Regions from separate parts of the Arthrobacter sp. LAR12-1-1.1 genome, predicted to be linked through region 3. Evidence: riboswitches for the same ligand, from Rfam matches in the RefSeq annotation. Region 3 holds a riboswitch; each other region holds the start of a gene.

Region 1 (9,303 bases), on a different contig from region 3:
GCAGCCGCCCACTCAGGCATGATTGTTCACATGCGTCACATGGGTACCAACGGGAAGATCGCCATCGGAGCGTTCCTCGCCGCCCTGGGACTTTTGGTCCTGACCGGAATCACCCTGCACGAGTGGGTGCTGGTGTGGTTCGTCGGGGCTGCCGCCACGGCCTATGTGGCCTGTGTGGCGGAGGTGGTGGTCCGGCGCCGGCACAAGACCCTGGCCGCGAGCGGGGTCGGCAGCATCCTCTTCATCGCGTTCGGGATCGCATTCCTGCGCCAGTGGGGACTGGCCTTCAACCCCGATCCCGACGCCCTGTCCACGCACGTCGATTCCGAGCATCCGGATCTGTACTTCTATCTGGCCGCGGCCGCCGGAGCCGTCACGTTGCTGTTGCTGTTTGCCGGCACTGTCCTGCCCGGCAAGAGCCGCGGCCGGCGTTCCCCGGGCCGGGCTCCGCGACGCCGCCCGGCGCCTGCCGCACGAGGCGCGGCGACGAGGTCCGCGAGCCCGAGGCCGTCCGCGCCGCGTCCGACGCCGAGGGGAACCGCCGCACGCCCGGCGGCTCCGCGGGCGGCGGCCCGGCCCGCAGCAAAGTCACCCGTAAAGGCGCCCGTAAAGGCGCCCGCAAAGGCGCCCGCTGCCAAGTCACCTGCTACCAAGTCACCTGCCCGGACCTCCGCCCGCCGCTGACTCCGGAGCGCGGCCCTTGGCGGCTCAGTGGATTCGGGTTAGAGGTTCGAGGTCTCGGTCAGAGGTTTCGCGGCTTGTCTTCCCGGGGGGCGGTATCCGGGCCCTGTGCGGTGTCGGCCCGGGTCACGTCTTCCCGGCTGCGCTGGTCGTCGGGCACTTGGTTGCCGGAGGCGGGGTTGCCGGGGACGGTGTTGCCGCTCGCTGGCTCGCCGGTGGCCCTCTCGGAGCGCAAATCCGCGCGGGTCGGCATTTCCCTGGTTTCGCCTTCGCGTTCGGAGGTGACCACATCAGGGTCCACTTCGTCGGCTTTGCGCAGTTGCTCCTGCGCGCCGGAGCGGACGCTTTCCGCCTCTTCCTGGCGGCTGCGGGCAACCTGGCGCAGGCGCTCGGCTTCGAGGTCGGCCTCCTGCGCGTCGGCCTCGGCACGCGCCGCCTTGGCCTCACGTTCCCGCGCAGCGAATTCGTCGGCCTTGGCCTGTTCCCGCATCTCGGCGGCGCGGTTCCGGTCCGCGGCCACTTTGCGCTTGCGGCTGATCATGACTGCCACTGCCACGATCGCGAGCACCACAACGATGCCGACGACAATTCCTATGAGCTGCCCTGAATCCACGTTGATCCACCTTTTCTCTCGGGTTGCCTAACCTGCCCCAAAAAACCACTGGAAAAACCACATCAGCGAACAGCAACAGTAAACCGCAGAACGGGGCCGGTAGCTATGGTCTCGGGAACCGCTGTCCGGGCTGGCCTGCGGCTATTTGGCGCGGGGGACCTTAAAGTGGGTCAGTTTGGCGTCCTGCCCGTCCAGTTCGGACCACGACTTTTCCGTTTCCAGGATGGTCAGAGCGCTGGTCGGAAAGCGGGTGGCGGCGTCCATATAGGCGTCGTGGTCGGAATCGCGCGACGCCAGATGCATGGCGAGGTCCTGCACACCGGGCATGTGCGAGATCACCATGAGGGTGCTCACGGTGTCCGGGACATGGTTGATCACCGCCAGCATGCGCGAGGCGGACGCGGCGTACAGGCCATCCTCGAGCTTGGGCGTCGGCGCCTTGTCCCCGAGGGCGTGGCACACCCAGGTGCAGGTCTGGCGGGTCCGCAGCGCGCTGGAGCAGAGGATGAAATCAGGGACCACGCCGTGCTTTAGCAGCCACTTTCCGGCGACCGGGGCATCTTTGTGGCCGCGCTCTTCGAGCGGCCTTTCGTGGTCGGCAACCCCACCGGGCCAGTCGGACTTGGCGTGCCGCATGATCACCAGCCGTTTGATGTGATGCGCGCTCATGCCCCAATCCTAGTGCGGTGGCTGCCGCCAGGCGCCCAGCCCGCCAGCGGCCGCTCAGTCTTCAAGGACAAAGGTCACTTCCAGCACCACGTGCCAGGCAACAACGGCGCCGTCGCTGATTTCAACCTTTTGTTCCTTCACCCACGCCCCCGTGACATTGCGCAGGGTCTTGTTAGCCCGGTCGATGCCCTCCTTGATGGCAGCATCAAACGAGGTTTTGGAGTTCGCGCTCAGGGTAGTAATCCGTGCAACAGACATGTCTTCCTCCCAATTGTCGGCTCAACGGTCCGAGACTACGCCGGAGCCAGGAAACGCAACAGAGTCCACCCCCACGCACAGCGGCTTCGCCGGATTTGGGGCCGTGCCCGTCCCCAGCCGCTCCCAACTCTCGCAAGCTCGAGTCGGGGCCCTCGCGGCAGTGGGCCCCCGCGGTGCCCGCCACGCCGCGGCCCCAAGATCCGGCCTCGCCGCCTCGGCCGCGGAGGCACATGCCCGTCAGCCAGCCCACCCAAAGCGCCCGTCGGGGAATGTGACTGCCCGGCGGAAGCGAAGTGGGTTTCCGCGTAGTGCCGCATCGCCGACTGAGGAACGAAGGAGGAAAAGAGCTGGCCGGATTCCTTGTCCGAGCTTGCGAGGTGAAGGGAGCCAGCGAACGCTAAGGCACGGCAAAGAGCCGCCTGGAGCGCGTGAAACGCGCTCTGGAGAACACGAAAGCGCCCGCCCCAATGAGAGGAACGGACGCTTTGCGTGGGCTAGAAGCTAGATCGAGTATTCCGGAGCGGCCCAGACCACTACTTCGGGGTGCTCGTAGAACCGGTACCCCTGGCCGCGCACAGTGCGCACGGTGTTGGCGAGGCGGCCGAGCTTGGAACGCAGGCGGCGGATGTGGACGTCGATGGTCCGCTCGTTCGGGACCTCTTCGGCGTTCCGCCACAGGCCTTCGAGGAGCTCGTCGCGGCCCACAGTGCGTGTGCCGTTCTCCACGAGGTAGTTCAGGAGCTCGAACTCTTTGAATGTCAGGTTCAGGGATTCGCCGTCGAGGTGCACCTCACGGCGGGCGAGGTCGATCAGCACTCCGGAAGGCCGCGGATCCTGCGGCTGCTGCAGGCGTGCGGTTTCGGTGCGCTGGCGGGCCCCTGCGGTGGGGTCACCGAAGGTCGAGCGGACGACGTCGAGCGCGGAACCCGGGGCGCTGGCCGGTGCGACGGCGACGGCGGCATAGCTTTCGGCGCCGGCAACGAGCGACTGTGCGTAGGCCCGGATTTCCTGGGCAAGCTTGGCGATGGACGTGCCGGCCGCGGCTGCGGTTTCCTCGTCGATCCCCATGTACAGCACGAAGCCGCGGGCCACGTTGTCGCTGGGGGCTGGACGGACCGGGCTGCCGGAACCCGGGGCAATCACCGGGGTGGGCGCCGTGGCGGGGGCGGGCGGAACGGCGCGGAGCTGGCCGTAGGAGTCAGGGTTGTAGCCCTGCGCTGCATATCCGGGGGCGGGGAAGCTGCCGGTGGATCCGGCGGGTGCGAACGCAGAGCGGCCCCCAAAGCCCTGGCGGATCCCGGAGGCCTGGCCGGCCTTGCTGGCGTTACGGACGGAGATGTGGACGTATCCGGATGCAACTGACATGGAATGCTTACCTCAATGTGAATGGCCGTCATCGCGGCTCGAATGCTTCTTTCCCCGCAATGAAATTGGGGAGGGGCGCCCGACTCTGGGCTGGGGGGCGAATGCCTAGAAACTCTTTGGGGTGTAAAAGTTAGGCGTGCATTCGACAACAGCGCGTCTCGGTACCAGCGGGTGTGCTGATCCAGGAAGCTGCAGCTGCAGGTGCTGTTGAGTTCTTGTTCACAATTGAAGTGTGCAACGTAACAATGCGAACGTGCAAGTAACAATGGACCGCAAGTTCCACATAGTGAGACAGATCCGGGAATTGTAGCGCAAGTCACAATTCTGCGACCGCAATAAAATAACAAGTGTTTTTCTGACCGGCTGGTCAGAAAGTCGCTTTGTCCGAATATTATTCGGCCCATCTTGCGATGTGGTGGAAATCATTCACAGCATCGCAAAATGCGCGAAACCGGGTCTCTCCACCGTTTCTTGCGAGACGGTCCACGGAGTGGGCAGCCGGCATTTTGCCGCGTGGCCCGGCGGCAAATGCCGGCTGCGGTGGGGGTCAGTTGGACTGGCCGGTGGCGGTCGCCGCCACAACCATGACCGACGACGCCGTGTAGCCGGAACCGTTCTTGGTCGCCACGATCCGCACCGTCCCGCCCGCGACAATGTCCGCCACGCTCAGCTGGGTGCCCGTGCCGCCGGCCTGCTGGCGCCGCTGTTGCAGATTACTCACCACCACATCGGCGCCCAACGCATAGCTGCGCGTGAACCCATCACTGCTCTTGACCGTGACCGAGGACGAACTGATCTCGCTCACAGTGCCCAACTGCTCGGCCATGGTGGTGTAAGCGGATCCTTGCAGCACCACGTATTCGGCATGCACTGCCGCTGAAAGGCCGCCGCCCATCCCACCGGCAGCGAAGTCGCCGGGACCACCCTGCCCCGACATGCCGCCTCCAGCGAATCCGCCACCCGCGAATCCGTCCTGCGCAGAACCTGGCATGCCCGGGGCAACACCTTGGCCGCCGGCCGCCCCGCCCGCCGCCCCACCGGCTGCTGTGCCGGCAGCTCCGTTGGCGGCCGCTGAACTTGAGGTAAGTGCGTAGACCCCCGCCCCGGCGCCGACTGCGAGGACAGCTGCGGCCCCGGCGACGGCGAGTCCCCGGGTGAGGGTCCAGGGCTTTGCCGCCGAGCCCGTCCTGGCGGCGGCTCCCGGCGCTCCCCAGCCGGCAGTAGCCGCAGGCGCCGGAGGCCCTTGCCGGGGCATACCCCAGGCCGGGGCCGATGCCGGCACTTTCGAAACAGGGGGCGCGCCCCAGCCGGAGGCAGCGCCGGCTGCCGGCTGCCCGGCGTCGTGGTGTCCGGCATCAGGCTGCCCGGCTGCATGCGGCCCAGCGCCATCCTGTCCGGCGTCGTATTGCCCGAGAGCCCGGGGCGTAGTCACGGGCGCGGGCGCTGCTGTTGTGGCGCGGGTGGAATCGGGGGCGGAATCGGGGGCGGGCTTGGGGGCTGGTCCGGAACCGGCTCCGGGATGCTGACCGCTCATGGTGTTTCTCCTTAGGGTGCGGATCGGTGTTCACCCCAGAGTGCTGAGGGATCCTGTGCCTGGGCTGTGCGGGCCGACAGCCGGGCCTGTGACGTTCGGGCGGGGCGTTAGTCTCCGATTGAGCGCTGCCGGAGCGGCACCTACGGCCCGGGAAGGGCATCCAGCTCGCTAGGCTGGGATTCACAGGTGCCGCACAGGGTCCCCAAAGCCCCGCCTAACCGGCAGATCGGAGAGTTGTCCCATGGCCACTTCGCACTCCATGACTAACAACCTTCCCCAGCTCACGCATCCGGATGGCTCCCCCATCCGCGCGCTGGTGGTGGACGACGAGCCCAGCCTCTCCGAGCTCATGAGCATGGGCCTACGGATGGCCGGCTGGTCCGTGGCCGTGGCGGAAGACGGGCCCGCCGCGGTCCGGCTTGCCAAGGACTTCCGCCCCGACGTGCTAGTGCTGGACGTGATGCTGCCCGGGTTCGACGGCGTCGAGCTGCTAAGCAGGATCCGCGCCTTCGCGCCGGAGGTGCCGGCGCTGTTCCTCACGGCCAAGGATGCCGTCCAGGACCGCATTACCGGCCTGGCGGCCGGCGGCGATGACTACGTCACCAAGCCGTTCAGCATGGAAGAGGTGCTGCTGCGCCTGCACAGGCTGGTCCAGCGCTCCGGGGTGGCCGCCATGGACACCGCCGAGCTGGTGGTCGGGGACCTTGTACTCAATGTCGACACCCGCGAAGTCACCAGGGGCGGTGAGGAGCTGCATCTGACCGCCACGCAGTTCGAGCTGCTGCGCTACCTCATGGAAAACCCCAAACGGGTCATCAGCAAGGCCCAGATCCTGGACCGCGTCTGGGACTATGACTTCGGCGGCCAGGCGAACATCGTGGAACTGTACATTTCCTACCTGCGCAAGAAGGTCGACGCCAACCACGCTCCCATGATCCACACGGTGCGCGGCGCCGGCTACGTCCTGAAACCGGCGGACTGATCCGTGCCTTCACTTTCCGGTGTGACACGCGTCCCCGGGCGCGACTGGCGCAACCCCTCCACGTGGCATTTGCGCACCCGGCTGGTTCTCGTCGCCATGGCGCTGCTCGTGGCTATCTGCGGCGCTGTGGGACTGTTCAGCTACGCCTCCATGGACTTGTTCCTGACCCGGCAGCTCGATGACCAGCTCGGCCAGGCTTCGCACCGCTCGAGTGAGTTCAGCCGGCCCCCTGCCGGCAACCCCAATGGCAGGCCGGATCCCTTAGACGCGCGGGGACAAAGGGTCGGCACCCTCATCGCCCGGATTGAGAACGGCAACGTCAGCAGTGCAGGCTTCCTGGCCACCGACGCCACCCGCGCCTCGCTGTCATCGGAGGACGACCAGATCCTCCTGGGACTACGCACCGACGGTCTCCCCGTTGATCGCTCGCTGTCATCCGGCGCCTACCGTCTCGTTGCCACGCAGACCCCATATGGCGACACCATTGTCACCGGGCTTCCCCTTGCCGATAAACAGAGCACCCTGACCTCCCTTGTCTGGACCATCACTATTGTGTCGCTTGGCGGAATAGTTCTGATCGGCCTTGCCGGGACTGTGCTCATCCGCCGCACCATGAAGCCGTTGGAGCAGCTCTCCGAGGTGGCCACCCAGGTTTCCCGCCTCCCGCTGGACGCCGGCGAGGTGGCGCTCGGGGTGCGCGTCCCGGCGTCGGCCGCCCACCGCGGAACCGAAGTGGGCAGCGTGGGCTACGCGCTGAACCAGATGCTGGACAACGTCTCCAATGCCCTCGAGGCGCGGCAGGAGAGCGAGATGAAGGTTCGGCAGTTCGTCGCCGATGCCTCGCACGAACTCCGAACCCCGCTGACGGCCATCCGCGGCTACACGGAGCTGATGCGGATGACCGAGCACTTCACTCCCGACGGCCAGAGATCCCTCGCGCGCGTGCAAAGCCAGTCCGAGCGGATGACCACCCTGGTGGAGGACTTGCTGCTGCTGGCACGCCTGGACGAGGGACAGCCGCTCAAGATCTCCGACGTCGACCTCACCCAGTTGGCCATCGAGACGGTGAGCGATGAGAAAGTCATGGCCCCGGACCGCATCTGGCAGCTGGAGCTTCCGGAGGAACCCGTGGTGGTGCGCGGTGACGCGACCCAGCTTCACCAGGTCCTCGCCAACCTCCTGTCCAATGCACGCAAGCACACGGACCCCGGAACCAAGGTGGTTACGGGCGTCATGCGTTCGGCTGACGGCAGCGCCATGGTCACTGTGACGGACAATGGCCGCGGCATCGCCCCCGAATTCGTCGGCCGGGTCTTCGCCCGCTTCGCACGTGCCGACGCGGCGCGCACCAATCCCGCGACCAGCGCCGCAGCCAGCGCCGCAGCTAACTCAGCCGTCGCGACGGCGGGGGCCCGGTCCGGGGGCGCCGTGCGCTCGGCATCCGGCGCTGCTTCCGGTGCTGCTTCTAGTGCCTTTGGCATGGCAGCCGGAGGCAGCCATGGTCAGGGAACGGCGACTGCCGCGCCGACCTCGGAGGGCACGAGCGGGTTGGGCTTGTCCATTGTCCATTCGATCGTGGAGGCCCACGGAGGAACAGTCGAGGTCACGTCCCGGCCTGGCCGCACGGAGTTCGCCGTGCGGCTGCCCGCGGCGCCGCCGTCGGCGTAGCCACCCACAGGCCCCCACCCGGACGACCGGCGACTCCGGCGCAAGCCGACACCCCGCCGTTGTGACTCCTGTTACCAAAATGTGACTTAAGCGGCCGGGTCCTGTAGCGTCTTTGGGGTGCGCCGCCATTGGTGCCGCATATCCGGACGGACGCCAAACTCTGCCGCTTCCCGGATTCCGCTGGACCAGGCAGAGGCGGGGGACCCAGAGTTCCCGGGCATTCTGCTTTCATGCGCCCTCGGGGTGAAGCCGACACGTGAGTTTCCGTGCGGCCGGATGACCTCATCCGAACCCGACAGCTAACTCCGCCGGCGTTGAGAGGCCACCATGACTGAATTCCAAGTACAAACGCGCCCTGACGGCGATTCCCATTCCCGTTCCACCAAGTCGCGCCACCGCGCCGAACCGGCCACGCAGGCATCCGCCCTGTCCAGGCTGGCCACCGGCCTCGGCATCACCGGCCGCCGCGCCGCCGTCATCACCGCCGCCTGCGCCATGCTGGTGGGGGGCGGCGCTGCCAGCCAGGCGGCAGAGCCGGGGAGCCCGGGCACGAACGTTGGAAGCAGCCAAACAGCCACCACCGCCGACCCGCTGGCCAAGCTCAACTTCGAGCGGGCCCAGGTGGCTGGGCCGACCGCTCCAGTGGAAAAAAACGTGGCACCCCAGATCTCGCAGGTTAAGGCCGTCGAAGCGCTGATCCAAGCACCCGCTGCTCCCGTGCCGGCTCCCTCAGCCCCCGCTCCTGCACCGGCTCCTGCAGCCGCTGCGGTTCCCGCCCCGGCTCCGGCCCCCGCTCCCGCACCGGCCCCGGCAGCTGCCCCGGCTCCCGCAGCTGCGCCGGTCGCAGTCGACGACCCCGCCGGGGCCCAGGCCTACGCCGCGGCCCAGCTGGGCAGCTATGGCTGGGCACCGGGCCAGATGCAGTGCCTGCATAAGCTCTGGACCAAGGAATCGGACTGGAAGACGACTGCCACCAACCCCAGCAGCGGCGCCTACGGCGTGGTCCAGTCCCTGCCGGCCACGAAGATGGCGAGCGCCGGCGCCGATTACATGACCAACTACCGGACCCAGATCAACTGGGGCCTGAACTACGTCAAGGAACGCTACGGCTCCCCCTGCGGCGCCCTGAACTTCCACTACGCACACAACTGGTACTAAACCGGCACTAACCGGCCTCCACAGAAGGCCCCGGATCCACATGGATCCGGGGCCTTCTTGTGTGTCGGGGGCGGACCAGCCGGACTTCCACAGCCCCCGCACAGCTTGACCCTAAAGCCCTCATATGGGCCGCCGGGAAAGTTGAGCCATGACATTCACAGACCAGGCCACAGGAACCCTGCTCCGCTCCACGGCGACGCCGGCCAGCCCGGCCGCACGGCCGGGGCCTGCCCTGGCCGAAGCGCTTGGCCCGGGCACGTCCGCCGGGGCGCTTGCCGGCCCGGGCGGCCGGCGCTCAGCCATTGACACGCGCGCCAACACACCCCTGCTGGACGTCACCATTCCGGTCTTCAACGAGGAACGGGATCTCGAAGC
Region 2 (9,303 bases), on a different contig from region 3:
CACCGCGCTGAGCTCCGAACTGTGGGGCTCCGAATTGTGGGGCTCGGAACTGGGGGCGGCACCGGTTTTCGAGCGCCGGCTGGCCGCAGTGGTCCTGCTGCAGGCCAATGTGAAGCTGCTGACCAACTCCGACCTCACCCGGCTGGAGGGCTTCATCCGGGAGGCGCAGGTGCGGGACCTCGTGGATCCGCTCGCCGTCGACGTCGTCGGGCCCTTGGTGGGCGGGCTCGACATGATGGCCAGGGTGCGGGCTGACAGCGTGCTGGACCGGTGGGTGCGCGAGCCCGATGCCTGGCTGCGCCGGGCCGCGCTGCTTTCGCCGCTGCTGGCGCTGCGCGCGGGCGCGGGGGACTGGGACAGATTTGTCCGGCACGCGAATGCGGTGCTCGGCGAGGCTCGCGGGACGTTCGACGCCGACGCCGACGGCGCTGCGGACCGGGACGCGGTTTCCCGGGTCCTGGCCGAGATGGCAAAGACGAGGCCGGAGCTGCAATTCACGTCCGTTGGAGAGTGACCATCCGACCGTTCCCCGCGGGCCCGGCCCGCGTTCAGAGCTGCGGACTTTCAGACTTTCGGATCTCCGGGACCGCCCGGATCGCCCTGTCCGACGGCGCTGCCGGCATCGCCGGATCTGCCGTCGGCATTTGCAGGCAGCGCGAAAGCCCTCGCCGCCCGTGACCCGGCGACGGCGCTCGCGGCTATGGTGACTAGAGCGCCGACCAGCAGGGCCGCTGCCTCGCCCGGGAGCAGGACCTGAAGCTGTGTGCCGATGCTCGCCGCCGCAACCGGCACGCCAAGTTGGGCCGCCGACAACACCCCGAGGGGCAGCGGGAGACCCAGGAACGCCAGGCCGGCGTGCGTCAGCAGGGTCCCTACTCCCAGGACCACGCCGAGGGCAATCATCTCCGGATGTCCGGCCAGGTCCTTGAGCGTCAGCGATGCACCCAGCCAGACGAAGAACACCGGACTAAGGAAACCGTCGCTGAGGGCGAACAGTTGCCGGGCCAGCCGCCGCGGTTCGCCGACGGCGGCCACCACCAGGCCGAAGGAAAAGCCTGCCAACATCACGGACACATTGCTCCATGTCGCGACTGCGGCCAGGGCGAAGAGAACGGCCAGCTGGCTCCTCAGCTCCAGGGCAAACTTGCGGCTTTCCGAGAGTTGGTGCACGCGAGCGCGGATTCCCCTGCGCTCCAGCCAGCGCAAGACGAAATAGAGCACCACCGCGCAGCCGGTCACCGTAAGCACGCCCAGCGCCGCGCGGCCTGCGTTGGGCGGATCCACGAGGAGCGGCAACGCCACAATGCAGGCTATGTCGGCGATGGCCACCTGCGCGGTCATGGCGACGACATCGGGTCCGCCGAGGCGCAGCGAATCGATGATCGGAAGGACCAGGGCGGCCGACGAGGACGCCAGCAGCACTGCGTAGAGGGGAGCATGTCCAGTCCCGAAGAGCAGACCGATCCCGGTTCCGACCGCCACCGCTGCCGCCGCGGCCGCAATAGCCCGGCGGGAGCCATTGCCGAGGGCGGAGCGGATCTGCGGATCCCTCACGGGAACATGGGTTCCGGCCACAAACATCATCAGCGCGAACCCGATGTTGGCCAGCAGGATAAACGTCGGGTCCGCAGGATCAACCAGGGCCAGGCCTGAGCGTCCGATCGCGATGCCGGCCAACAGTTCGCCCAGCATCACCGGCAACCGCCAGCGCGCCGGCAGCGCCAGCAGGGGTCCGGCCAGGGCGACGACGGCGATCAGCGCCAGGGACAGGAATGTCACGGCTCGCCGCTGCGGGCGGGCCCAGGGCCCGACCGCCGCTCCACCACGGCGTAGGCTTTCCCGTCCAGGAACGCCCAGTCATTGACAACCATGTACCCAAGTGCGTCCACCCGGTCATTCAGGACGTGCTCGTCGAAACCTCCGTCGCGCGGTTCCGCGTCCCAGGTGGTCACGTGGACGTCCCGGCCGTCCAGGATCAGCAGCTCGGTGTTGACGTCGAAATCCTCCTGTGGCTGATTGCTCAACTGGCAGATGGCGACACAGTGGCTGTTCATTTCGGGCCTCCGCTTCGGCGTGTGCTGATGGCATCATCCTACGTTCGGATGCGGCGCCGCCCCATGGGCAATTGCCGGACCGTTCTGTGGCCGCCGTTACCTGAATGTGACTTTTGCATGCGGATCGCGTTACGGTGGATGAGTGCCTGTTGTCTCCGATACGGGCGCTCCCCAGCCGATTGCCTAACTCTGCCGCGGCCCGGGGGTAACTCGCATCAACGACCGGCAGAGACGGGGAAACCACTTTTGGCCTGCTGATTTCGCAGGCCTTGGGGTGAAGCCGCACAGTGCCCGCAACGACGGGCCCGGGAGTGCGGCCGGGTGCCTCCCATCCGAATCCGACAGCTCACCTCGCAGGCATTGGGAGAGGCTACATTCATGTCTTCAATCAGTACTTTTGTGCGCCATACGGCCGTCCTCGCCGCCGCATCCGGCCTGGTCCTCACCAGCGGAATGGCAGCCAACGCAGCCGCAGCACCTGCTCAGCGGGACTCCGCTCCGGCGTCCAACGTGGACGTCACGGGACTGGTCAGCGCCCCCGTGAACGCCGACTCAAGCGTCAAGATCAGCTTTGACCGCCCCGCGGTAGCTACCGTCGCAGCGCCGGTCATCGAACAGCCCGTTGCCGCGGCGCCGGCTCCCGCCGCTGCGCCTGCAGCAGCACCGAAGGCAACCGTGCAGGTGCAGGCCGCTCCGGCGGCCGCGCCGGCCGCGGCGCCCGCTGCCGGCGGACGCAACGCCATCATGCTCTCGGCCGCTTACAGCCAGGTGGGCATCACCCAGGACTGCACCGCCATGGTCGAAAAGGCCCTTGGCGCGGCAGGCAAGCCGGTTGGCAACATTGGTCCCCGGGCGTTCCTTGGCCTCGGAACCGTTGTGGGCACCCCGCAGCCCGGCGACATGGTGGTCCAGTCCGGCCACGTTGCCATCTACGCCGGCAACGGCCAGGTGGTCAGTGGCGGCATGAACGGAAAGAACCAGACGATGGTCCACCCGCTGTCATGGCTCACGGCGACCGGCGGCGTCACCTTCGTCCGCGCCTAAGCCGCGCTGCCTCTTCCGGGCCGGAAAGTCCGGAAAGACCGGTGATCGATTCCCTTGGGGGCAATCGATCGCCGGTCTTTCCTGTACATATAGTTCTCAGGGATTCCCCCGCCCGGCCAGTGGAAGCGTCAACTTCATGACCGTCCCCTCGGCACCTGTCGCGGCCACCTCAACGGCGCCGCCCGCAGCGACGGCGATCTCCCTGACCAAGGCCAGACCGATGCCAAAGCTTCGCTGTCCGTGTGCACTGCCTGTGCTGGCGGTCCGTACGAAGCGGTCAAAGATCCGGGTCTGATCGACGCCGGTGATTCCGGTCCCCGTGTCCGCCACCGTGATCACGGCGCGGTTCTGCTCGATCGAGGTCGTGATGGACACCCGGCCGCCCGGGGGCGTGTGGGCGAGGGCGTTGTCCGCCAGGGCAAGCACGGCACGGCGCAGCGCATTATTCTCGATCCGGGCCAGCGGCCGGGCATCGGCTACGAAGTCCACGGCCACCTTGCGCTGCTCTGCCACCAGCTGGAGGCTCCCGGCGACGCTGGCGGCGGTGTCGGCAAGGTCGGCAGGCGGTGCGGAGCGGTCCGGGACTTCCGCTGTTGCCGCGAGGAGCAGTTCGTTGACAATCCCGGTCAGCGTTGCTGCGTCCTCCCGGATCCGGGCCAGGTCGTGGCCTTGCCTGGAGCCGGGCACGGTATTGCGCTGGGCAAGCTGGATCCTGGTGTCCAGGATGGTCAAGGGCGTGCGCAGTTCGTGGCTCGCGTCCTGGACGAAGCGCCGCTGCCTGGCCAAGGCATCACCGAGGGGACGGATGGCGCTGCGCGCGCTGAGCCACCCGACGATGCCGGCCAGCAAGATTCCCGCCACCCCGGCGATGACCATGGCTTCGAGGACATCTTTGGAGTCCAGGTACGCGTAGGCCGTCCCGGCCGCCGCCGAGCCCGGCACTTCTGGATGGGCGAGTTGATTCATGAGGTACAGCGCCGTGGCAGCGAGCAGCCCGAGAACCATTACCGCGCACGCGGCGCTGATCCGCAGCGCGACCTTGAGCGAGGCCTTGCGCAGAATGGAGTGGTCCGGATTTCCTGCGGTCCCGCCGTTACTCATGGGCATCGCCGATCTGGTAACCGAGGCCGTGCACCGTGCGGATGACGGCCTTGGAGATCTTCCGGCGCAGGTGATGAACATAGGTATCGATCACGCCGGGCTGGTCCGAGGCGTGGAAGTACGCCGCGAGGAGTTCGTCCCGGGTGAAGACACGGCCGGGTTCCGCGGCCAGGGCTGCGAGCAATTGGCCTTCTTTCGCGGTCAGCGACACCGTGTGCCCGTAGACGGACCGGACGGAACGCTGCGTCGGATCCAGTTCCCAGTCCCCGATCGCCACCGGCGCCGGGGCCGGGGAAGGGAAGGTGCGCGTCAGTGCGCGCAGGCGTGCCGCCAGTTCGCCGGCGTCGAACGGCTTGGTCACGTAATCGTTGGCTCCGGCGTCCAGACCCCTGATCTTTTCGTCGGCATCGCCCAGCGCGGTCAGGATCAGGATGGGCGTGGCAATGCCTTTCGACCGTAAAGCCGCGATGAGGGCGATACCGTCCATGACAGGCAGCCCGCGGTCGATCACCATGACGTCCCAGGCCCCGGTCAGTCCGTGGTGGAGGCCATCACGGCCGTTGGTGACCAACTGGACCCGGTAATCCGGGTCCAGGAGCTCGGCGATGAGCGGTCCCAGAACGGCGTCGTCCTCGACGAGCAGCAGGGAGGGGCGGTCAGCGGTAGTCATGTCAGCTATTCTTCCGCGGCCATTTCCTCAGTCCGCAGTCCGTCCTCGGTTCCCGCGGGCGTGTCGCCGGCCGGTGCGGCTGCGGTGCGGCTGTTGCGGCGGCGCTTGAGGAGCTGCACCGCCCAAGGCACCACGGAGATGAGGACCATGGCCACGGCAATGACGTCAATGTTCTTGGCGACGATGTCAAAGTGTCCCAACCAGGTGCCAAGCATCGTCACGGAAACGGCCCACGCCGCCGCCCCGGTGATATTCCAGAGAGTGAAGTACTTGTACTCATACCGCGCGATCCCGGCGGTAAGGGGAGCAAACGTCCTGACCATCGGGACGAAGCGGGCCAGCACGACGGCGGCCCCGCCGTGGCGGCGGAAGAAGTCCTCCGTAGTGGTCAGGTGCGCTGTCTTCAGGATCCGGGCATCGTCCTTGAACCATCGCCGGCCGAATTTCCGTCCCAGCATGTAGCCGACCTGGTCCCCGGCGACGGCAGCCGCGGTGACGACACCGATCAGCACCGGCAGCGACAGTTGCAGCTGTTGGTGCAGAAGGCCTGCGGTGAACAGCAGCGAGTCCCCGGGCAGGAAAGGAAAGAGCACGCCCGATTCAATGAAAACCATGAGCGCGATGACGCCCAAAGCGGTCGGACCCAGCCCGGCGAGCAGGCTTGCCGGGTCCAGCAGTGAGGGTGTACCTGCGGCAGCGGCGGCCTGAACGACCCTGTCTGTTGCCGGAAGTAAGGAAAAAACGTCCAAGGCGTGCATTCTCAATTCCTCTCAGGACCCAGTGACCGGGTGACGGACGGGGCACGAAGCCGGCCGGCCATCCGCGGCGCAACCACGTTCCACAACCCCGCAAGCATGACCACCGCTGCGCTCGCGGCCAGGAACGAAGCCGCGACATCCGTGGGGTAGTGGACGCCGATATACAGCCGCGACCAGGCAACGACGAGCGCCATTGCCGCCGCCCCAACGGCGGTGACCTTGGCCCAGCGGGTTCCGCGGGCCAGGAAGTACACGGCGAATCCGAGTGCCACCGCAAAGGACACGTGGCCGCTCGGGAAACTGTTGGAGCCGGTTTCCGGAGCCAGGGGATCGAACAGCAGGGCGGGGCTGGGCCGCTGCCGGGCCACGACGATCTTGAAGAATTCACTCGCCACCCACCCGGACGAAGCCACGAGGCCGAAGGCCACGGCCTTGACCAGTCCGCCCCGGAACAGCCAGATGTAGAGTGCTGCGGCGCCGATCAGAGCGAGACCCGCCACCGGTCCAAACACGACGTTGAGTGCCATCGCGACGGCGGTCAGGGCGGCGGCGTGATGCTGGCTGAGGTCCTGGTCGACACCAAGCTCGGCGGCGCTAAAGCCCGGCGTCAGCTGCGCCGCCAGGCCCAGTGCCACGACGGCGGCGGACAGCAGGACGCCCAGCAACACCCAGTGGCGGACCTGGGGGAGGACCCACAGCCGCAGCCCTGCGACAGGACGGACGGCAGCAGTGCGGCGCTGTGCTGCATCGTGTTCAACGCTTTTGACAGGGACGGGTCCAGTCATGGGATCCTCCGGCTCGGGACAACGGGCGCCCGAAAAGGCGCCGACTCCCACACTTCCGCCAGGCGTTTAAGAAACGCTTAAGAAAGTGCCGCGGGGGCGTGCCACAGCGCCGGCTACGCGGCGTAGCGGAGCAGCGCCACCCCGTTGCCAAAGGTGTGCGTCTCCAACAGCCGGAGCTGGGCTCTGCTGTCGGCGTCCTTGAACATGGGTCGTCCGCGTCCGATCAGTACCGGATGGACGTACACCCAGTATTCGTCGATCAGCCCGAGCCGCCGGAAAGTGTCGGCGAGTTCCGCCCCGCCGAGGGCCATGTCTCCGCCCGGCTGCGACTTCAGTGCCAAGACTTCTTCCGCCACGACCTCCCGAATCACAGCAGCGTTCCGGCCGGCCGTTGTTAGTGTCCGGGAGTAGACGAGCTTGGGCAGGTTCCGCCAGATTTGGGCGAAATCGGCCATCACGGGACTGACATCGGGGTCCTGGTCCGCCGTCGGCCAAAACCCTTCCATCAGCTCGTATGTGACCCTGCCTTCCAGGAAGGCGCCCATGGGGGCGAGCTTTTCGTTCATGTGGCGGTGCAACTCTTCGTCCACCATGTGCCAGCTGATGTCGCGGTCCAGTCCCTCGAAGAATCCGTCGAGGGACACTTGCATGACCATGATGATTTTTCGCATCACCGCTCCTCGGTTTCATCAGAGTACGCCGCGCTTGTCTCCAGCGTACGCCCCGGCGTTGGGTGGCTGACCGAGCCTGTCCGGTGGCCTTGCCCTTGCGCGGGGAGCCTCGAGCGGGAAGAATGCAGGGACTCTATGGCCCCACCGCGGTCAGTCACCTTCGGGGGAAGAACGATGCCTGCGAACGATTTCGAACAATTGCCCGGGGCCGGTCCGGATGACTGAGCCGCCGCCGCGCCACTACCGCTCCGGCGCGCACCGGGCCGACGGCGGATCCCAGCTCCGGCCGCGGCCCCTCGCCAAGCGTGAGGGAAAGATCCGGCCGCAGTATCTGACTGCGGCCGCCGTCGCACTGGCCCTTGTGGCTGCCGGTGGCGTCTACGCGGGCGTCCGGGCAGGGATCCCGGCTGATCCGCCAGCCGCTGCGGCGACCACGTCGGGCACCGCCGCCGCACCCTCGCCGCTGGCCGCCCAGGCCTCAGGGCCAGCCGCCGACGCCAGCCGGACAGCTGCGGCATCCGATCTGCCCGCCGCTGCGTCACCCGTGGCGGGCCCCGTTCCCGCGGCCGTCGCCGAAGCGGCGGCCGCAGGGAAGCCCGCAGAAGTCCCCGCCGTCGCTGTCCCGGCCATCAGCCCCGAACTGGACAGCCAGATCAACGCGATCATCGCGGCCAACAGCAATTACGCGCTGGGGGTGTCGTTGATTGATCTGTCCGACGGCGTGGTCCACGGCTACGGAGCCCAGGGCAAGTTTGTTGCCGCCAGTACGGCCAAGATCCTTGCCGCATCGGCGTATTACCACCTCGTGGAGACCGGGCGCGCCTCGCTGACAGCACCGATGGGCGCCTCGACGGCCGGGGCCCAGATCCGCCAGATGGTCCAGCAGAGCAACAACGATTCATGGGCCCTGATCCTGCGGGCGGTCGGTCAGCGGGGCATCACGGACTACGCCGCCTCGATCGGGATCACGTACGACCGAACGGTGAACCTGCTGACTCCCGCGGAGATGGCCCGGACCCTCCAGCTGCTCTACACGGGACAGCTGCTCAATACGCGCAATACCGCCCAGCTCTTGTCCTACATGCAGAACACCAACTTCGAGACGCTGATCCCGCCCGCGGTCCCGCCGGGGATAGGGATTCACCACAAGTACGGGCTGCTGTTCGGAAACCTGCATGATGCCAGTGTCCTTGACAAGGACGGCCGGGCCTTCGTGTTCGTCGTGTACACCCGCGGCCTGAACTACTCGGACATGGGTCCCCGGACCCGGATCATTCAGCAGCTCACCCGGACCGTGACCGCCGCGTTGTTCTGATTGATGGGGTTCTGACGGATGGGGTTCTGACGGCGGTCAGACGGTGACCGGCCCGGCGGCAGCCCGTTCCCGCTCGTGTGTCTTCCTGGATTTGGCGAACCGGAGGTACAACGAGGGCACGATGAACAGATTGAGCAGGGTGGAGGTGATCAGGCCGCCCAGAATCACAACGGCCATGGGGTGTTCGATTTCATGGCCGGGGATGTTGCCCATGACAACCAGGGGAACCAGGGCCAGGCCGGTGGCCAGCGTGGTCATGAGAATCGGCGACAGCCGCTCCGCCGCCCCGCGCAGCACCAGTGCGCGGCCGAAGGTTTCGCCTTCATAGGTTTCCAGGTGCTGGCAGTGGTTGATCAGCAGGATGCCATTGCGCGCAGCGATCCCCATCACGGTGAGGAAGCCAACGAGGGACCCGAGGGACAGGACTCCGCCGGTCATATAGGCGGCTATGACCCCGCCCACCAGGGCTACGGGAAGCGTCAGCAGCGACAGGACCGCCAGCCGCCAGCTCCGGAAGGACGCCTGAAGCAGCAGAAGAATCAGGACAAGTGCCGCGGCGGAGTAGATCATCAGCCGGTTCGTCGCCGCCTCACGCTCGGTGTATTCGCCCAGCAGCTGCACGCTGTAGCCGGTCGGCAGATCCAGGTTCTCCAGCCGCGACTTCAGCTCACTGGCCACGGTTCCCAAGTCTGCTCCCTGGGCCAGGAAGGATCCCACCTCCACGCGGCGGGAACCGTTCGTGCGGTCGATCTGGTTCGGCGTCGCCTGCATGCTCACGTCCGCGACGTCGGCGAGCCGTACCCGCCGGCCGCTCGGCGTGTCGATGGGCAGGTCCTCGATGCTGGTGACGGACGAGCGGGTGGCCGGGGTGCTCCAGACCTGGACGTCGTAGGCCCGGCCGTCCC
Region 3 (9,303 bases):
GAGGCGGATCGCTTTCAGGAGGGTCTCCAGCCCCAGCTGGGTCGCTTCCTCGCTGCCAGGGACAGCCGCCGGCGAGTGAGCGCCGGAGCCAGGTGCCCGGGACCCGTCACCGCGCAACACGGCCAGTTGGGCGTCGATGTCGGCCTCCGGCGGAGCGGTCCGCGGGGCGGTGTAGACGGGCCGGCCGCTGCCGGGACCCGGGGTGCTGCGGCGCAGCCGGACGACGGCGGATGCTGCTTCCTCCAGGATGGGGGCGAGACCCAGGGCTCTGAGAATCTGGGCGGTTTCCCGGGGTGCGGCGTGTGAGACGACCACGGTGGGCGCGATGCGCACCAGCCCCAGGCTGGCGGCGGCCGGGGCGTTGAGCAGTTCCAGCAAGGCAGAGTCGTCCTCGCTCTGGATGAAGCTGGCTGCTGTCCCCACGCGGAGCCGGGAGTGGCGCGCGGCGGTGTCTTCGATGAGGTACTGGAGCGGCTGCGGAATGGCGGTGGCGGAATGCTGGCGCAGGAAGTCCAGGATCGCCGCTGCGTCCTGGCCGGCGTCGAGCGCCCGGCGGACGGAGGCGACGGAGAACCGGTAGATGGTTGCCGGGCCCTGCCCTTCGGCCGCGGCCATGGTCAGGAGCCGTTCGCTCAGTTCGGGATCGAGGTAACCCGGAGCCACCGCCGTCAGGTCCGCCTGCAGCAGCACATGCTGCAGGGCTGCCGGCAGGTGTTCGCCCAGGATCCCCAACGCATCATCCGGCTGTTCGGCGGCGATCGCGGCGCCCAGCTGGCTGAGCGCCCCGGAGCCGATCAGGCCAAGCATCTCGGCCTCGGTGAGGATGCCGCGGATCAGCGAGCTGAAGCGCCGGGCCATCCGGGGCTGGGTCCACTCGGCTCGCTCCAGCACCGCGGCGGCATCGAGAACGGGGGCCTGCCCGTCGGTCGCCGCGGCTTCGAGGGTGAGTTCATTCAGGATTTCCAGGACCCGTTTACGGACCACCGGGGCGTCGGGCCGCTGCGCCTCGGCAGAGAGCGCATTGATGGTGGTGCCGGCCGCGCCCCGATGGCCGGCCGGGCCGGCGGCATTCACGGGCTGGCCCACCAGGGACGGCGCGCGCTCGCTGGCCAGCCAGGCATTGACCAGCCATAGCCATTGTTCCTGCCGCGGCAGCGCCAGCCACTCCAGCTGCGGCGGCTGCACCCACGCCGAACTGTCGACGTCCAGCCGCAGCAGACCGGCCAGTCCGCAGAACTCCGCGAGTACGCCGGCCTCGTGCACGTCGATCCGCAGGGAATCCGCCAGCCGCTTCATCTCCCGGACCCCGACGCCTCCGCTGCGCAGCGTCGCCAGGGGCTGTTCGCGCACGGTGTAGAGCACTTCGCCCACGAGCCGCAGCGTCTCGGCAATAGCGCCCAAGGCGGCGTTCCGGCGCAGCCCTGCGCTCGTGTGGCCAAGGTGGGGGACGGGCGGCATCAGGGAAAAGCTCTCGATGACGAACCCGCCGCGCAGCGACACTCCGACGCTGTGCGGCAGTTCGACGTGGGCGGCGTCCAGCGGCACCAGCAGCCCCCGCGCCAGGAGCCAGTCCACGGGGCCGACGTCGGCGCTTTCGTGGAGCACGGAAGCCCGGCGCTGCGCCTGCGGAACGGCGCCCATGGCCCAGTTTCCGAACCGGGCCAGCAGGGCGGCGGTCCGATCCGGTGCGGTGGTCAGGATTTGCTGGAGCGATTCCGGTGTTGCCGTCCAGTGCTGCAGCGACAGGGCCGCTTCCATCGGCGTCGTGGCGGGGGAGATGGACGCCCCGGCGCGGTGCAGTTCCCCCACCAGCTGCACCACGCGCTGCGCAAAGGCCGGCTGGAGCCGCACGAGTTCGGTGTAGCTGCGCCCCAGTCCCGCCGGGTAGATGCCGATCACATCCTTGAGGCTGCCTACCGGGAGGTAGTGGCGCTGCTTGGCGGCGGCGGGGGCGGCACCGTGCGGGGGATCGGCGCGGTGGACGAGGGCCAGGTCCTGCAGGGAATGGAGGAGCCGGTCGATGGCGGCAGCCGAGGAGCCGTTGATCAGTTTCTTCAGCATCGCCGCCGAGGCGCTGTGCCCGGTATCGGCGTTGGTGCACAGGTGCAGGGTTTCCAGGACCTGCATCTGTGGACGGTTAAGCCGCTCGAGCGCCCGCTGGACGCTGACGCGTCCGCTGGCACGGGCGGCGAGGGCGGGGAAGTCCGGGACGCCGGGAGAAATCAGGTCCGGCCGCGCGGAGAACAGGGCACGCAGCGACTCGTCGCTTCGTGCCTGAAGTTCCTTGCTCAGCGCGCGGATGAGGGACATCGCTCCAACGTTACCTTTCGCCGGGCCCGCGCGGGCGGCGCCGTGCGGCCACCGCGTCTACAACGAGCGCCAGCATGAGCAGGAATGCCACCGGGAGCCCGTAGAGGGCCGTTGAGGTAATCCAGGCGGGCGCCACGACATTGTTGAAGGCCATGGCCATGACAGCGCCGACGGCGGCAAGGGACAGCACAGCAAGGGTGGCCGCGATGATCATCAGAGGCCGCCGGTAACGCGTCAGTGTCATGTGGGCAACGCTAACAGTCCAGCATCGCCCGCGCCTCACGCCGTTAAAGTGAACCAGGCAGGATAACCTTGGAGGTACAGACCAACACGGTCCGGGCAGTCATACCCTGAACCCGCGTATCCATGCGGATGCGGTGACCGCCGGCCGTGTCCCCGCAGAACGAAGAAGGTTGATTACGTGCCTACCGGCAAGGTCAAGTGGTATGACAAGGAAAAAGGCTTCGGATTCCTCGCGGGCGAGGACGGCCAGGAGGTCTTCCTGCCCAAGTCCGCGCTGCCCGAGGGTGTCACGGAGCTCAAGGCCGGAACGCGCGTTGAATTTGGTGTAGCCGACGGACGCAAGGGTGCCCAGGCCCTGGGCCTGCGCGTGCTGGACAAGACACCGTCTATCGCCAAGGCAAAGCGGCCCAGTGCCAGGGACCTTGCCCCGCTGGTGCAGGACCTCGTCAGCGTGCTGGACAACCTGTCCGGGACCCTGTCCGCGGGCAAGTACCCGGAAGGCAACAAGGGCAAGGCGATCGCAGCGGCCCTCCGTAAGGTTGCCGACGAGCTGGACGTATAAGGCTCTTGATGACTCAGGAACCTGATCGGTTGCCGGCGCCGGATGCCGGATCCACCCTGCCTGCCGGATCCAAGACAGCAGGCTCAAAGCAGGGAACGCGCCCGCGCGCCGGCGTGCCCTTCTGGCGCACCGGCAAGCCCGACGCCTTCCTGGCCGCCGCCGTCGACGTCGCCCGTACCGCGGTGGAAGGCATTGCTCCCGCCGAGCAGATCGGCGAGCACATCGGTGCCCGCAGCGAAGGCGACCGCCTGGTGACCCATCTCTTCGAATCCAGGCTGCCCGGGTACCTGGGCTGGCAGTGGTACGCCGTACTGACCCGCAACTCGCGGTCCAAGGTGGTCACGGTGGATGAACTCGGCCTGCTGCCCTCCGAAGACTCCGTCCTGGCGCCGGCGTGGATTCCGTGGGCTGAGCGGGTCCGCCCGGAAGACGCACAAGATGACGAGGCCGCCGACGAGGCGTCCGGCTCCCCAACGCCGTCGCCGGCGTCGGCCCCAGGCCAGCAGGATACAGACCAGCAGGATACAGACCAGCAGGATACAGACCAGTCGGATACTGACCAGCAGGATACGCACGATACAGACCAGCAGGGTACTGCCGACCAGGATGCTGCCGAGCCCGGCGCCTCGGAGACCGACGACGACGAGCGGGAACGCTCTGCGGGCGAGGCCGACTAACGGTTGAAAACGTCCGGGAGCGTGTCTGGGGAGGGCTGGGGCTGATGTCCACGTTCAAGTCCCTGCACATCCTGAACTACCGCATCTGGTTCATCGGTGCGCTCATCTCCAACATTGGCACCTGGATGCAGCGCACCGCCCAGGACTGGCTGGTGTTCGCCCACCTGACGGCGCACGATGCCGGGGCGGTGGGGATCACGATGGCCCTGCAGTTGGGCCCGCAGCTCTTCCTGGCGCCCGTGGCCGGACTTCTCGCCGACCGCTTCAACCGTAAGCGGCTCCTGGTGCTGACTCAGTCCGCAATGGCGCTGCTGAGCGCCGGACTGGGCATCCTGGTGGTCTCGGGCGCGGCGCAGCTCTGGCACGTCTACGCTTTCGCCCTAATGCTCGGGGTGGTCTCCGCCCTGGACGCTCCCGTGCGGCAGACCTTCGTCTCGGAACTGGTCCAGGACGACTACCTCCCCAATGCCGTGGCCCTCAACAGTGCTTCCTTCAACGTCGCCCGGATGATAGGCCCGGCAGTCGCCGGCGTGCTCACTGCCGTTGTCGGGCCCGGCTGGGTCTTCCTCATCAACACGCTCACCTTCGTGGCCATGTTGGTGAGCCTGGCGAAAATCCCGGCCGCGTCGCTGCGGCGGCTGCCGCGGGCACGGGCGGGCAAGGGCAGGATCCGGGAGGGTCTGCGCTATGTCAGGTTCCGTCCGGACCTCGTCGTGGTGCTCGTAGCGATCTTCATCGTGGGAACCCTGGGGCTGAACTTCGCCCTGTTCATTGCGGCCATGGTGGGTAAGGAATTCGGCCTCGACGCGGGGGCCTTCGGCCTGATGAATTCGATCATGGCCATCGGATCCGTCGCCGGGGCGCTGTTGTCCGCCGGCCGCGGCAAGCCCCGGCTGCGGGTCATTTTCGGGGCGGCAGCGGCCTTCGGCGTAACCTCCGGCATCGCCGCGATGGCCCCAAACTACTTCTGGTACGGCGTTGCTCTGGTGCCCGTGGGTCTGTTCGCCATCACCATGATGACGAGCGCCAACGGGTACGTCCAGACCACCACGGACCCCGTAATGCGGGGCCGGGTGATGGCCCTCTACATGGCAATTTTCATGGGCGGAACTCCCATTGGGGCGCCGCTCGTCGGCTGGGTGGCAAACACCGCCGGCCCCCGCTGGTCCATGGCGGTTGCGGCGGGCGCCGGCCTGCTGGCGGCCCTGATCGGGCTGGTGTGGATCATCCGGGCGAAGCACCTGCGGCTCCACTTCAACCGTCGCGCGCGCGGGCTGCGGTACTTCCACGTCGAAAGCGGGACCGGTCCAGCCGGCGCCAGCCCTGGTTCCCAGCCGGGTGCGCGGCGCGGCTCACAACAGAATGTGCAGCCGGGCGGACCGGCCTGAAACGATGACGGCGCCGCCGCGGCCTGAGTTCTCATGGGCCGTGACGGCGCCGCCGGGCGCTGAGGCTACTTTTTCAGTTCAGCCACGACGAAATCGATGCACTCGAGCAGTGCCGAGACGTCGTCCGGCTCGATCGCCACGAAGGTGGCGATGCGCAGCTGGTTGCGGCCCAGCTTGCGGTACGGCTCGGTGTCGACGACGCCGTTCGCGCGGAGCACCTTGGCGATGGCCGAGGCATCGATCGATTCGTCGAAGTCGATCGTGGCGATCACGTTGGAACGGTCCTCGGCCTTGGCCACGAACGGCGTGGCGTAGCCGGACGCCTCGGCCCAGCGGTAGATGCGGCCGGCGGAATCCGCGGTCCGGGCGGCTGCGAAGTCCAGGCCGCCGTTGGCGTTCAGCCACTGCACCTGGGCATCCAGGGTCACCAGGGTGGCCAGCGCCGGGGTGTTGTAGGTCTGGTTGAGCCGGGAGTTGTCGATCGCCGTCTGGAGGTCCAGGAAGTCGGGGATCCAGCGGTTGCCGGCCTTGATCCGTGCCGCCCGCTCCAGCGCCGCGGGGGAAAACAGGCCCAGCCACAGGCCGCCGTCGGACGCGAAGTTCTTCTGCGGCGCGAAGTAGTACACGTCGGACTCCGCCACGTCCACGTCCAGCCCGCCCGCGGCCGAGGTCGCGTCCACCAGCACCAGCGACCCCTCGTCGGCGCCTGCCACGCGCTGGACGGGGGCAGCCACGCCGGTTGAGGTTTCGTTCTGCGGCCACGCATAGACGTCGACGCCGGCCTCCGCCCGGGCGGAGGGGCGGGTGCCGGGTTCGGCCTTGATAATGGAGGACTCGGCGAGGAACGGCGCCTTGTTGGTGGCCGAGGCAAACTTCGAGCCGAACTCGCCGAAGGACAGGTGCTGCGCCTTGTTCTCTACGAGTCCGAAGCTGGCGATGTCCCAGAACGCGGTGGATCCGCCCACACCGAGCACGACTTCATAGCCTTCGGGCGCGCGGAAGAAATCGCTGAGGCCGCTGCGTACCGAGCCGACCAGGTTTTTCACCGGTGCCTGGCGGTGCGAGGTCCCCAGCAGCTTCGCCGATGCCGCGGCGAGGGCGTCCATCTGTTCCGGTCGGACCTTGGACGGGCCGGCGCCGAACCGTCCGTCCTTGGGCAGGAGGTTGGCGGGGATCGTGACGCTCGTGTCGCTCACAGTGGCTCCAATTTTCGGCGGGTTCGTAGCGTGGCTGGGAGGTGGCCTGGCAGGGATGGCTACAACGGACACCCCTTTTTCATTCTGCCTGTTCTATTTTGCCTGTTTCATTCTGCCTGACGGGTCCCGGCGATATGGAAAAAGGCCTGTCACAGTCAGGTCATTGAGACGCCGGGGGCTGCCGGCCTACGGGCGCCGGGAGGGCAGTCCCGGGCCGAACGAAAATTATCCGGAGTAATTCAAAATAGGCTAGGCTGGCATGCGAACGTACGGCGGATCCCGCCAGGGCGCATCCTGCATGCAGCCCGCACGCGGTACGGTGGGAATGACGCAAGGACTGCGCTCGAGGAGCTGAGCTGAATGACGGATCTGATCGATACCACGGAGATGTATCTTCGGACCATTCTGGAACTTGAAGAAGAAAACATCGTTGCCCTCCGTGCCCGCATCGCCGAACGGCTCCGCCACTCCGGCCCCACCGTTTCCCAGACCATCGGCCGCATGGAGCGTGACGGGCTTGTGGTTGTTTCCGGTGACCGGCACCTTGAACTGACCGAAACCGGGCGGAAACGCGCCATCGGTGTCATGCGCAAGCACCGCCTCGCCGAACGACTGCTCGCGGACGTGATCGGACTCGACTGGGCCTACGTCCATGAGGAAGCGTGCCGCTGGGAGCATGTCATGAGCGAACGCGTCGAGCGCCGAATCTTCGAGATGCTCAACCACCCGACAGTTTCGCCCTACGGAAACCCCATTCCGGGGCTGGCAGATCTTGGCGGGGTGCCCAATGGTGCCCCCGCGGACAGGGCGGTAAACCTCCTGGAGGCCATGGCCGGTTACGGTGCGGGTTCGCGGATCACGGTCAACCGGCTCGCGGAGCCGATCCAGGTGGAGCCGGAGCTTCTGGCCCAGCTCGACGAAGGCGGAATCCGGCCTGGCGCGCTGGTCTCGCTGGAGCGTGTGGGGGAGTACATCTCGGTCCGCGTCCCCGATATCGAGGGAGCCCTGGAACTGCCGCCCGAGGTTGCCGCGCACGTCTTTGTAACGGTCGCCTGACCGGCCGCAACGGGCCGGTTGTGGGACGACCCATGAGTTCTGCACAGTTGCGATTACGGATTTATCACCGGGCGGCTTAATCCCCTATAGTTAGTGGCCAGTACCGATACCAAAGCGTTACCTGATCCGAAGCCGAGCCCTGCCAGCGGATTAGTCGCTGAACCACCTTCTGGCAGGGGCGGGGGAACCACTTTCGGCTGCTACTTAAGCAGCCTTGGGGTGAAGTCCGTCAGCGGCAAGCAGCTTCCACCGAAGGATCCCCTGGGGATACCCCTGTGCCTGGCTGCTTGCAACGGCGGACCGGGTCTTTGATCTCTCTGACCCGAATCCGACAGCTAACTTCGCAGGCTCTCCAGAGAGGAACCGTTCTTGACCACCCAGACCGCCAGGGGCCGTCGCCGCGCGACCGGTCCCGCTCCGGAGCCGCGTCCCGTCGTCGCGCATATGGCCGAACGCCCGCGCGACGCGCACCGCGATGAACGGCGTCGCCGGCGCAGTCCGTTCCGTCAGGTAACGGAGTTTGCCTCGGCCAGCGGAGTCGGGCAGAAAGCCGGGATCGCCCTGGCCGCAACTGGTCTGGTTCTCACCGTGACGGTCCCCGTCACGAGCCCCGTGATGGCCTCCAATCCCGGCGGATCCGGCGCTCTCTCGGCCGCCGTTCAGCCGGATGTCACCGCCGCTGCCGCGGCAAAGGTCGACTTCAGCCGCACTGCCGTCACCACGAAGGGCGATCCGGACGGGAAGCTCAAGCAGCTGCTGAGCGCCCAGTCTGTGGGCAGCATCACCCGCGCCGCATCGGCGGGCACACTTGGCGGGCCGCTGGATCAGCTGGTCACGGCATCGCCCTACGGCTACCGCGTCAGCCCCATTACCGGAGGCGCGGGGGAGTTCCACCGCGGCCAGGATTTCGCTGCCCAGTGCGGCACGGCGGTCCATGCAGCCGCCAGCGGCACCGTGACCTTCAATGGATGGCATCCCTTCGGCGGTGGAAACCGGGTGGTCATCGACCACGGTAACGGCCTGGAGACCACGTACAACCACCTGTCCTCTGCCTCGGTCGAGGTCGGCCAGAAGGTATCGCGCGGTGACGTCGTCGCCATGAGCGGAACCACCGGCGCCTCCACGGGCTGCCACCTCCACTTTGAAGTGATGGTCAACGGCGACGTCGTTGACCCCCTCGGCTGGCTCTAACAAAGACGATGGACCACTCTCAGATTCTTGTGACACGCCGTGATCTGAATGTGACATTGGGTCCGGACTCCTGTAGGGTTTGAAGCACGCCAACTTTTCCGAAGTTGGCGCTCTTGAGTGGATTGCCTAGCTCTGCCACCGCTCAAGGTCCGTTCGCATTACATCGTCTGGCAGGGGCGGGGGAACCAATTTTGGCCTTCGAAAGAAGGCCTTGGGGTTAAGTCGCAAAGCTTCCCAGGAAGCAGCGCGGCCGGGTGACTCCCATCCGAATCCGACAGCTCACCTCGTAGGCATTGGGAGAGGCTACTTTCGTGTCTTCACGCCACAATTCTGCGCGCATGCGCACCGGCGAGGCTCTTTTGAGCCCGCTGGAATCCACATCACGTGCCGCCCTTGCCGGCGCCCGGATTGGATCACGTTCCGCAGGCTCATTCTCTACCGAGCCCGGACAGCATGCAGTTTCCGCTTTTGGCGCGTCTTCGCAGTACACCCTTCGCTAAGTAACCCATTTCGGGGCGATCCGGCGTACCCCCAAGATGCCGGAGCGTCCTCAGTCCGTGCCCGAAAGCGCGCGGTCCAAGGATCACGAAAGAGAGAACTTAATGACTACTCGTGCAACTGTTGCACGGCACCGCGCCGAGGTCACCAAGACCAACTCGCTGGCTGTTATTGCCAAGGCT

Evidence for each region. Region 3 has a riboswitch for cyclic di-AMP ahead of MRBLAR12_RS18735 (M23 family metallopeptidase). Riboswitches for the same ligand answer to the same signal wherever they lie in the genome.
Region 1: another riboswitch for cyclic di-AMP. It lies ahead of MRBLAR12_RS21435 (hypothetical protein); the one in region 3 lies ahead of MRBLAR12_RS18735 (M23 family metallopeptidase).
Region 2: another riboswitch for cyclic di-AMP. It lies ahead of MRBLAR12_RS11300 (hypothetical protein); the one in region 3 lies ahead of MRBLAR12_RS18735 (M23 family metallopeptidase).

Annotation. Positions count from the first base shown of each region.
Region 1 is NZ_JBEGIG010000067.1:76,793-86,095, forward strand. It holds gene MRBLAR12_RS21390 (TetR/AcrR family transcriptional regulator) at 1-22, shown strand, start outside; gene MRBLAR12_RS21395 (hypothetical protein) at 40-684, shown strand; gene MRBLAR12_RS21400 (hypothetical protein) at 743-1,294, opposite strand; gene MRBLAR12_RS21405 (SixA phosphatase family protein) at 1,436-1,963, opposite strand; gene MRBLAR12_RS21410 (dodecin family protein) at 2,018-2,221, opposite strand; gene MRBLAR12_RS21415 (winged helix-turn-helix domain-containing protein) at 2,723-3,586, opposite strand; gene MRBLAR12_RS21420 (hypothetical protein) at 4,134-5,120, opposite strand; gene MRBLAR12_RS21425 (response regulator transcription factor) at 5,362-6,102, shown strand; gene MRBLAR12_RS21430 (sensor histidine kinase) at 6,124-7,770, shown strand; cyclic di-AMP (ydaO/yuaA leader) riboswitch at 7,939-8,098, shown strand; gene MRBLAR12_RS21435 (hypothetical protein) at 8,098-8,928, shown strand; gene MRBLAR12_RS21440 (bifunctional glycosyltransferase family 2/GtrA family protein) at 9,077-9,303, shown strand, end outside.
Region 2 is NZ_JBEGIG010000013.1:6,323-15,625, forward strand. It holds gene MRBLAR12_RS11285 (DNA alkylation repair protein) at 1-514, shown strand, start outside; gene MRBLAR12_RS11290 (cation:proton antiporter) at 565-1,779, opposite strand; gene MRBLAR12_RS11295 (hypothetical protein) at 1,776-2,054, opposite strand; cyclic di-AMP (ydaO/yuaA leader) riboswitch at 2,225-2,428, shown strand; gene MRBLAR12_RS11300 (hypothetical protein) at 2,433-3,098, shown strand; gene MRBLAR12_RS11305 (sensor histidine kinase) at 3,195-4,205, opposite strand; gene MRBLAR12_RS11310 (response regulator transcription factor) at 4,192-4,869, opposite strand; gene MRBLAR12_RS11315 (DedA family protein) at 4,875-5,627, opposite strand; gene MRBLAR12_RS11320 (phosphatase PAP2 family protein) at 5,630-6,412, opposite strand; gene MRBLAR12_RS11325 (dihydrofolate reductase family protein) at 6,526-7,083, opposite strand; gene MRBLAR12_RS11330 (serine hydrolase) at 7,301-8,398, shown strand; gene MRBLAR12_RS11335 (efflux RND transporter permease subunit) at 8,435-9,303, opposite strand, start outside.
Region 3 is NZ_JBEGIG010000045.1:16,164-25,466, forward strand. It holds gene MRBLAR12_RS18700 (helicase-associated domain-containing protein) at 1-2,310, opposite strand, end outside; gene MRBLAR12_RS18705 (hypothetical protein) at 2,321-2,554, opposite strand; gene MRBLAR12_RS18710 (cold-shock protein) at 2,732-3,115, shown strand; gene MRBLAR12_RS18715 (DUF3027 domain-containing protein) at 3,124-3,792, shown strand; gene MRBLAR12_RS18720 (MFS transporter) at 3,837-5,180, shown strand; gene serC (phosphoserine transaminase) at 5,246-6,376, opposite strand; gene MRBLAR12_RS18730 (metal-dependent transcriptional regulator) at 6,737-7,432, shown strand; cyclic di-AMP (ydaO/yuaA leader) riboswitch at 7,578-7,797, shown strand; gene MRBLAR12_RS18735 (M23 family metallopeptidase) at 7,802-8,623, shown strand; cyclic di-AMP (ydaO/yuaA leader) riboswitch at 8,761-8,930, shown strand; gene MRBLAR12_RS18740 (NlpC/P60 family protein) at 9,226-9,303, shown strand, end outside.